3 regions of the Dietzia sp. NPDC055877 genome follow, and region 1 is predicted to be linked to each of the others. Evidence: predicted binding sites of a transcription regulator. Region 1 holds the regulator's gene; each other region holds the start of a gene.
What was found. The regulator LexA, encoded in region 1, represses DNA repair genes until DNA is damaged. The targets are predictions, from matches to a motif close to CGAACANNTGTTCG.
Positions count from the first base shown of each region.

Region 1 (3,277 bases):
ATCGTCCGCCGAACTGAACTGCTTGTATACGGAGGCAAACCTCAGATACGCGACTTCGTCCAAGTCCTGCAGCGGCCCCAGGATGGCGAGTCCGATCTCGTGCGCAGGGACCTCGGAGGCGCCTCGTGCGCGGACCGCGTCCTCGACCTGCTGCGCGAGCCTGCGGAGTGCGGCTTCCTCCACAGACCTCCCCTGGCATGCACGGCGCACGCCTCTGACCACTTTGTCGCGGCTGAAGGACTCGGTCACTCCATTGCGTTTGAGGACCGTCAGCAGAGGCGTCTCGAGAGTGGTGAACCTGTGCCCGCATTCCGAACACTCGCGACGGCGTCTGATCGCCTGCCCCTCGTCGACGGACCGGGAATCGATCACCCGGGAGTCCTCGTTGTGGCACGTCGGGCAGTACATTCCCGTTCCGCCCTTCATTGACCGGATCTCACGCCCTCAGGTGAACTGCTCACCGGGACGGAGACGGACCATGTGCCGTCTCTACTCCAGTCTAAGAGGCCGACCACCCGATCACGCGTAGGCGGGCCCGCCGAGGAAGGCCAGCGCCAGGAGCATCGCGATCCCGAAAAGGACTCCACAGACGACCAGCGCCCACGTCGGCACGTCATCCACCACTCCCACGGGCGCCGTCGCCGGCGCCTGCACGTCGCACGCGCGCACAGACCCCGCCGATCGGACCACGATCCGACGACCGGGCACGACCGGGGCAGCAGAAGTCGAACGACCGCTCGCCGGTGATCGGTCGAATGCCACACCCCGGCGCTGCACTGACCGGCGTGCCGATACCGGCCGCGCGCGATCCGTGCTCACAGCCCCACCGGCACGTCGGCCCTTCGAACGGACCACCGGCCGGGTGCGTGAGGCGCCGGACGGCAGAGCCGACGCCGGCCGCCCGCCCCGGCCCCCCGAGTCCCGGACCGGGACGACGCCGTGTTCCCCTGCGCAGACCTCGGTCCAGCTCCGCGTGAGGTGCGCGTGCGACTGAAGCTCCTGAACGGACATGGCCACTCCCTACTCGACAGACTGTGCGACACGGAATCGCACGCTTGTGTGTGTTGCCCGAAACACCTGTTCGAACTCGAACACTGCCTAGAGTTGTATCACGCGACTCCGACACAGTCACCACCCGAGCGCGAATTTCTTCGAACAGGTGTGTGGCGCTTCGTTCCCGGCCCGTCTAGGGTGTAGACAAAGAGAGACGTCGAACATCCATTCGCCGAAGGGACATCGCGATGCCGAAACCGGACTTCGAGGCGCTCACGCCTCGTCAGAAGAGCGTGCTGCTACATATCCACGACACGGTGAAAGACCGTGGATATCCGCCCAGCATCCGGGAGATCGGCGATGCGGTGGGACTGCAGTCCACCTCCTCCGTCGCGCATCAGCTCCGGACCCTCGAGAAGAAGGGCTTCCTGACCCGGGATCCCCACAAGCCGCGGGCGGTCGACGTGCATGGCGTCCCGGGCCAGAAGTCGCGGGGTCGGCGCGCACCCACCCCGCCTCAGGGGCGCCCGTCCGGGGCAACGGAAGCGGTCTATGTTCCCGTGCTGGGGCGCATCGCCGCCGGGGGGCCGATTCTGGCTGAACAGGCGGTCGACGAAGTGTTCCCGCTACCTGCGGACCTGGTGGGGTCGGGGGAGTTGTTCATGCTCAAGGTGGTCGGCGAGTCGATGATCGACGCCGCGATCTGTGACGGCGACTATGTGGTGGTCCGTCAGCAGAACGTGGCCGACAACGGCGAGATCGTGGCCGCGATGATCGACGGGGAGGCCACGGTCAAGACCTTCCGTAAGGACGAGACGGGCGTCTGGCTACTTCCCCATAATCCCGCGTTCAGCCCCATTCCCGGCGAGCATGCGACGGTGCTCGGCAAGGTTGTCACGGTCTTCCGCAAGATGTGACGTTCACGAGAAGTCCCCAGTCCGGCCCGCGCCGCCTGCTCCCGGAACCCGGGCTCAGGCGGCGCCGCCGTGTGTGCCGTCGGCCAGGAACTCGGACACCTCGCCGGCCACCGACTGGGGCAGCCGCACCGTGATCCTCGTGCCCTCCTGCGTGTGCGCCTCAGCGAGAACCGCGCCCTCCGCGTGCACCCGGGAGATCACCTCACCCCGCCGGTAGGGCACGAGTAGCGTGACCTCAGTGTCACCGGAGGCAATGATGTCCATGATCGCCTCGAGGAGCTCGTCCATCCCCTCCCCCGTCGCGGCGGACACGAACACGCCGTCCGGAACCGCGTGATGCAGCTCGGTCAGCACCAACGGGTCTGCCGCATCGATCTTGTTGATCACGACCAACTCACGGGGCCGCTCGGCGCCCTGCTCCTCGACGACGTCGTTGATCACCCTGCGCACCGCTTCGATCTGGTGCAGCGGCATCGGATCCGAGCCATCGACCACGTGCAGGAGCAGTTCCGAATCGACGACCTCTTCCAGAGTCGATCGGAATGCCTCAACGAGTTGCGTGGGAAGGTGTCGGACGAAGCCCACGGTGTCGGTGAACACGACCGTTCGCCCGTCCGGGAGATCTGCACGCCGGGTCGTGGGGTCCAGGGTGGCGAACAGCGCGTTCTGAACGAGCACCCCGGCTCCGGTGATCCGGTTCAGGAGACTCGATTTACCGGCGTTGGTGTACCCGGCGATCGCGATCGACGGCACCGGGGTGGCACGACGGCGGTGACGCTTGGTGTCGCGAGCCTGCTTCATACCCTTGATCTCGCGTCGCAGCTTCGCCATCCGCTCACGGATCCGGCGGCGGTCGGTTTCGATCTTGGTCTCGCCGGGACCGCGCAGGCCCACCCCACCGTTGCTGCCGGCGCGGCCGCCTGCCTGCCGGGAGAGCGACTCGCCCCAACCCCGCAGCCTGGGAAGCATGTACTCCATCTGGGCCAGCGAGACCTGCGCCTTGCCTTCGCGGCTCGTGGCGTGCTGGGCGAAGATATCCAGGATCAGTGCGGTCCGGTCGATGACCTTGACGTTCACGGCTTTCTCCAGCGAGATCAGCTGGCCCGGGGTCAGCTCACCGTCACAGATCACCGTATCCGCGCCGGTGGCGGCGATCACATCCTTGAGCACGCTCACCTTGCCGGACCCGATGTACGTCGACGCATCGGGCTTGTCCCGGCGCTGGATCAGCGCGTCGCACACCTCGGACCCGGCGGTCTCCGCGAGTTGGGCGAGCTCGGCCATCGCCGCGTCGGCCTGGGCGGACGAGCCCTCGGTCCACACCCCGACGAGCACGACCCGCTCCAGTCGGAGTTGCCGGTACTCGG
Region 1 is NZ_JBSHCV010000003.1:308,661-311,937, forward strand. It holds gene nrdR (transcriptional regulator NrdR) at 1-408, opposite strand, end outside; gene ACWGLC_RS05805 (hypothetical protein) at 520-762, opposite strand; gene lexA (transcriptional repressor LexA) at 1,242-1,910, shown strand; gene hflX (GTPase HflX) at 1,965-3,277, opposite strand, start outside.

Region 2 (3,277 bases), on a different contig from region 1:
CCCAGATCGTCACTCGTCGTGCGACCGCCCCGGGCCGGATCGTCGTGGTCGAACGGGATGATGTGGTCCAGGTCCGCATGCTCGGCCAGGGTCTGGCATCCGGGGAACACGCAGGTCCCGTCCCTTCCGCGACAGAGCCGGGCCAGCGCCTCCGACGGGCGGTACCGGCCCGCGGAGTCGCTGTGCGGGTCGGCGAGGTGCGCGAGCTCGTCGAGCCTGCGCCGGGCGCTGCGGTCCAGCTGATCCGCCGTGTGCCGGGTGATCGGTCCGTACCCGTAGAGACTGAGCCCGCGATTGTCGGCGCTGCCGTCGTCGTACGCGTGGATCACCACTCGTCTCGCGGCGTCCTGCGCGGCGGGGTCGGCGGGATGTTCGCCGTCGGGATCGGGCAGGCAGGTCCAGCCGCGGCTCATCGCGAGCAGTCCGGCGGCGCGGAGTTGCCCGGCAGTGCGCGGATCATCCGGATCGGCGCTGCGCACGAGGCCTTCCAGGCGCTGGAAGATCTCGATCGCGTCCTCCGCTTTGAGCGTGGCGCTGAGCATCCCGCGGTCGTTCCCGAGCGGGACCATCTCCACGTCCACCCCGCGTCGCGCCTGTTCAGCGCGGGCATCCGCGCCTACCGGGTCGTATTTGTTGATGGTCTTGGTCAGCATCTTCCGCAGCGGTCCGAGCCGGGGTGGGTGGGTGCGCCGCCGGGTGGGGGCGAGCCCCTCGCAGATCCGGCGATCGATCTCGGGCATCATCTCGTCGGCGACGAGCGCGGTCTCCTCGGCGATGGTGTGCGCCGCGAGCAACCCGATCCACCCGGTCAGCAACAGGGCCGCCGTCCGCGGCAGCCGGTCGATGAGTTCCACGGCGGTGGAGATGAGCCGCGCCGCCCCGTGCCGCGACATCGACATGGACGCCCCGATCATGGTGGCCGCCGTCTCCCACGGGTCGCGGACTTCATCCCGTTCGCGCGCCGTCCGGACGCAGTCATAGGCGTAGAGCAGGGTGCCGCCCTCGGCCGCGTTGACCAGTCGTCTGGCGAGGTAGCCGCGGCGCTGCCCGGGGTCCCACCTGGCGTAGGCCTCGGGGACCAGCACATCGGCCGCCGGGCCGGTCGTGGTGGTGAAGCCGGGCGGGGTCTCGAAGTGCCCGCCGGGCAGCGGGCCGGGGAACGGGGAATCGGTGCGGGAGGAGGGCTGGCTAGCGGTCATGGCCCGACAGTATGTTCGAGGTACGACACGGTTGCGATGGTGTCGTCGTCGCCCCCGGCATTGACACGCGCGCTCGGTCCCCTGACCTGCGGCGCCCTGAACATGCCGAGCAGGGCACCGCAGGTCAGGGCGGTGCGGCGACGTGGCGCGGGCGGGCTCCGCTGGCGCGGTCGGCGGGCGGTGGTTGGTGCGCGGTGGTTGGCGCGCGGCGCGGGACGATCGTCAGCAGCGGAGCCGCTCGAAATGGCCTCTGACCTGCGGTGCCCTGCAGGCATCGCGCAGGGCACCGCAGGTGGGCGGTGGGGCCTGGGTGGGAGGCCGGGGCGGGGGATGACGACGAGGACCGCCCACCCGGGAATGTCGGACCGGCCGGATAGGTTGTCCTCGTCAGACCACGGCCGCAAGGGACGTGCAGTGGCCGAAAACAGGGGCGCATTTACGCGCGGAAGGGAATGGATGTCGCGATGAGTCAGCACACCGGGAATGCCGAGACCAGGGAATTCCAGGCGGAGACCCGACAGTTGCTGGATCTGATGATCCACTCGATCTATTCCAATCCGGACACGTTCCTGCGCGAGGTCATCTCCAACTCGTCCGACGCGCTGGACAAGCTGCGGTTGGCGGCGCTGCAGGACTCGACGCTGGGCGTGGACACGTCCGATCTGCACATCGAGCTCATCCCGGACGAGCAGGCCCGCAGCCTCGTGATCAGGGACAACGGCATCGGTATGTCCCGTGAGGAGGTCGTGGACCTCATCGGCACGCTCGCCAAGTCGGGTACCGGGCAGATGCGTGAGGCGCTGTCGGCCGCGCGGGCGGCGCAGGAATCGGGCGAGATCTCGGAGCAGGCCACCGCCGACCTGATCGGTCAGTTCGGCATCGGCTTCTACTCGACGTTCATGGTCGCGGACTCGGTCACGCTCGTCACCCGCAAGGCCGGGGAGTCGGCTGGCACGCGCTGGGTCTCCAGTGGCGAGGACACGTACACGATCGAGGAGGACGCGGACGCGCCCCAGGGCACGTCGGTGATCCTGCAGCTCAAGCCTGCCGGTGGGGACGCCGCGCTGCCTGATTACGCCGACGAGAACACGCTGCGGCGTGTCGTCCGGACGTACTCCGACTTCATCGCGTGGCCGATCCGGATGGAGGTGGAGCGTCCCGCGCCGGAGCCGGAGGGCGATACGGGGGACCACGACGAGGCCAACGACCCCTCGGCCGAGAACTCCATCACCGAGACCGTCACGCTGAACTCGCAGAAGGCGCTCTGGACGCGCCCCAAGTCCGAGGTCTCGGACGAGGAATACGCGGAGTTCTACCGCCATATCTCGCACGCGTGGGACGAGCCGCTCGAGACCATCACGCTCAAGGCGGAGGGCACGTTCGAGTACCAGGCGCTGCTGTTCCTTCCCTCGCAGGTGCCGTTCGATCTGTTCTCGCCGGACGTCAAGCGGGGTGTGCAGCTCTACGTGCGTCGGGTGTTCATCATGGACGACTGTGAGGAGCTGGTTCCGCCGTTCCTGCGCTTCGTCAAGGGCATCGTCGACGCCCAGGATCTCTCGCTGAACGTCTCCCGCGAGATCCTGCAGCAGGACCGCCAGATCCGTGCGATCCGTAAGCGGCTGGTCAAGCGGGTGCTGCAGGCGATCGAGCAGGTCAAGCGGGATCGTCCCGAGGAGTTCCGGAGCTTCTGGGCGAACTTCGGCGCGGTCCTCAAGGAGGGCCTGATCGCGGATGTCGACGCGCGGGATCAGCTGCTCGCGGTCAGCACGTTCGCCTCGACGCGGCCGGCGGTCGGCAGTGCGGAGGGCGCGGAGGGTGCTGCGGACGCCGATGCGGGCACCACCATCGCCGAGTACATCTCCCGGATGGCGGACGGCCAGGAGGAGATCTACTACCTGACCGGAACGTCGCGCGCCGCGGTGGAGAGCTCCCCGCACCTGGAGGCGTTCCGCGCGCGCGGTGTCGAGGTGCTGGTCCTCACCGACCCGGTCGACGAGGTCTGGGTGGACGCGGTCGGCGAGGTCGAGGGCAAGAGGCTGCGGTCCGTGGCCAAGGGCGACGTGGACCTGTCGGGAATC
Region 2 is NZ_JBSHCV010000026.1:16,772-20,048, reverse strand. It holds gene ACWGLC_RS16945 (DUF222 domain-containing protein) at 1-1,199, opposite strand, end outside; gene htpG (molecular chaperone HtpG) at 1,664-3,277, shown strand, end outside.
Region 2: the regulator LexA is predicted to act here: its motif matches at 1,204-1,217, upstream of ACWGLC_RS16945 (DUF222 domain-containing protein).

Region 3 (3,277 bases), on a different contig from region 1:
GTGTACAGGGGTGAGGAGGCGTCCACGCGGGACAGAGTACCGCGCGGCGTCCCCTCGACCGAGCGCCGCCTCGACCACCATCGGATCATCCGCGGCGACCCTTTCGCACCGCTTCGGCGAGTGTGCGCAGGCTGTCGGCGGTGGTGTCCCAGCCGATGCAGGCGTCGGTGACGGACTGGCCGTACACCAACTCGGCGGCCTCCACCGACTGGGCTCCGGGCTCGATGAAGCTCTCCACCATGAGACCGGAGATGCCCTGTTCGCCGCCGGCGATCCGATCGGCGAGCTCGCCGACGACCTCGGCCTGGCGCACATGGGACTTGCCGGAGTTGGCGTGGCTCGCATCGACCATGACCAGACCCGGGAGCCCGACCTTCGCGACCGATGCCACGGCGGCGGCCACCGACTCGGCGTCGTGATTCGGGCCACCGGTGCCGCCGCGCAGGATAACGTGACAGTCGCTGTTGCCGGCGGTCTCGACCACGGACGCGCGCCCCTCGGCGTCGGTGCCGAAGAACACGTGCCGCGACGCCGACGACCGGCAGCCGTCCACTGCGACCTGCACCTCACCGTCGGTGCCGTTCTTGAAGCCGACCGGCATGGACAGCCCCGACACGAGCTGGCGGTGCACCTGGCTCTCGGTCGTGCGTGCGCCGATCGCGCCCCAGGAGACGGCGTCCGCGATGTACTGCGGGCTGGTCGGCTCGAGGAACTCGGTGCCGACGGGAAGTCCCAGGTCGAGCACGTCGAGCAACAGCTTGCGCGCGGTACGCAGGCCACGCGGGATGTCGTAGCTGCCGTCCAGCGCCGGGTCGTTGATGAGACCCTTCCAGCCGACGGTGGTGCGCGGCTTCTCGAAGTAGACGCGCATGACGATCAGCAGGTCCTCGGCGAGCTCCTCACTCAGGGCGGCGAGGCGCCTGGCGTAGTCGAGCGCGGCCTCGGTGTCATGAACCGAGCAGGGGCCAACCACCACGAGCAGGCGGTCAACGCGGCCGGCCAGCACATCGGCCACATCGCCGCGGCTGCGCTCGACGAGCGCCTCGCGGGCCGCACCCAGCGGCATCTCACCGAGGATCTCGGTGGGGGTCGGCAGCGGCGAGTACGACAGGACCCGTCGGTCAGCGGTCTGGGTGGGATTCTCGGCGGTGATGGTCACGGCGGTGCGCTCCTGGTATCTCGGTGGTGGCGGGCCGGGTGCCGTGATCTGACGATGCCCTCGTCGACACCCGGGCCGCCTGTCTGAAATGGCGGGAGGCGGCGACCATGCTGGTCACCGCCTCTGGGCTCCGGGTGTCGACGTCCCTTCTAGAGGACGCGTGCGCTCGCGGCGCGGGCTCCACCCGGAGCCCACATAAAGCGCCAATAGGCGCGAGCGTTCGACATGCGGGCCACCATAACAGAACCTCCCATCGGGGCGGCGGCGGGGCGGCCGCGCCCCGGCGGACATCACAGGGGCCAGAGAACAGTGGCTCGAACACTTGATCTAACTATTACTCCCCCGTAGACTAGTTCATACGTTCGATGTCGCGGTTCGACCGACGAGGAGGCGGTGAGCATGGCCATGACGAGGCCTGGGTCCACCGGCCCGCTCCGCGCAGTCCTGGACCCCGTCGACGAGCTCGATCCCGATGCGGTGAGCGACGCCGCCCGACACGCCACGAAGGCACAGAACCTCGCCGGGGCCACGCGCCTGGAGGCCGCTTTCCGCCTCGTCGAGGCCTTCCGCAGAACCGACGAAGCCGAGAAGACCGCGGCACGTCCGGCGTTCGCCCGACTGGAACCCGCCGACCGCGCCAGGAACGAGTTGTCCGCCGCAATGTGCCTGACCAGCTGGCACGCTGCCCGGCTCGTTTCCGCCGGCATACAGCTCCACACTCGCCTTCGACTTCTCCGCGACTCCGTCTCCCACGGCCTGTTCCCCGAGCAGCTCGCCATCGACACCGCATGCCGACTGGCCGAAGTGCCCGACCGGATCGTGCGTTCCGTGGAATCCGACGTAGTCCGCAGGCTGGGCCGGGCACTCGACGGCGGCAGCAGACCCAGCCGCACCGCCCTGGATGCGATTGTCGATGCGGCGGTGACCAAACATGACCCAGGATCTCGCGAAGACGCGGGCGCCGCCGCTTATGAACAGCGCAAAGTCCGTTTCCGCCCGGGGCCCAACGGCATGACCACCATGTGGGCGAATCTGCCCGCAGCTGATGCCGAGAAGCTCCGCCGTCGGATCGACTCGGCCGCCCAGGCCGCACTGGATGCCCTCCACCCGCGTACCCGGGACCAGCTTCGAGCGGACGCGCTGTGCGCGCTCGGCGACCCCACCACGAATGATGTGTGTGACCCGCTCGGCGACGAGACGACCGGCAGCCCGTGGGCCACCGACTCGCCGGTCCGCATCTCCGTCATCGACGGTCGTGCGCAGGGCCTACCCAACCAGGTCGAGTTCGTCCGAGGCGCGTACGCCAGCTTCGACTGGCTGTGCGAGCAGCTGCTAGCGGGCGGCGACTCGAAGGTGCGCTTCGAGGTGGTCGACCCCGCCCCCGGCGCGCTCGACTCTCCCGACGCGGGCCTGAAGTATGTCATCAGTGCGGCGCTCGCCGAGCGCATCCGTCTTCGTGACGGCACCTGCCGGCACCCGGGTTGCACTGTCGATGCGAAAGACTGCGACGTCGACCATATTCTGGCGTTCGACCAGTTGAACCCCGCCCTAGGCGGCCCGACAGCCGAGTGGAACCTGCTCTGCCTGTGCCGCAAGCACCATCGCGAGAAGACATTCGGTCACAACGCCTACCGACCGGGCCCACTCGGCGAGCTGATCATCATCACAGGCTCCGGACACGAGTACCGAACGCTCCCCGGTGGCCCACTCGCCCGCGCCCGCGACCAGATACTCGAACACCAATGGCGAGAACACGTCGCACACCTCATCGCCGAGGACAACCACGTCACCAATCCCCCGGGAGCCGACCGGCAATACCGCCGGAGCCCCTCATATGGCGCGCCACCCTCCCACGAGGACGTCGGCGGCGATCCCCGCTCCGCTTGAGCGCACACCCACCCGCTCGGCATGCTCAGCGCTGCCACGTGTCCGAACGCCGGGCCACCTCATGGATCGCATCGATCTCCCGCAGCCCCATTCGCCGGGGCTGGGATCGTAGGTACCGGCCGACGCCCCTACGCGGCACCACCACGACCGCGCCATCGGTCGGCTGCGCCCTGACCGTGAACCCGCGGCGGGCGCCCACCACGACGATCAGTCCGGTCACCGGGACCGGGA
Region 3 is NZ_JBSHCV010000013.1:41,626-44,902, forward strand. It holds gene ACWGLC_RS13145 (isoprenyl transferase) at 1-26, opposite strand, end outside; gene ACWGLC_RS13150 (3-deoxy-7-phosphoheptulonate synthase) at 86-1,159, opposite strand; gene ACWGLC_RS13155 (DUF222 domain-containing protein) at 1,559-3,046, shown strand; gene ACWGLC_RS13160 (nuclease-related domain-containing protein) at 3,072-3,277, opposite strand, start outside.
Region 3: the regulator LexA is predicted to act here: its motif matches at 1,475-1,488, upstream of ACWGLC_RS13155 (DUF222 domain-containing protein).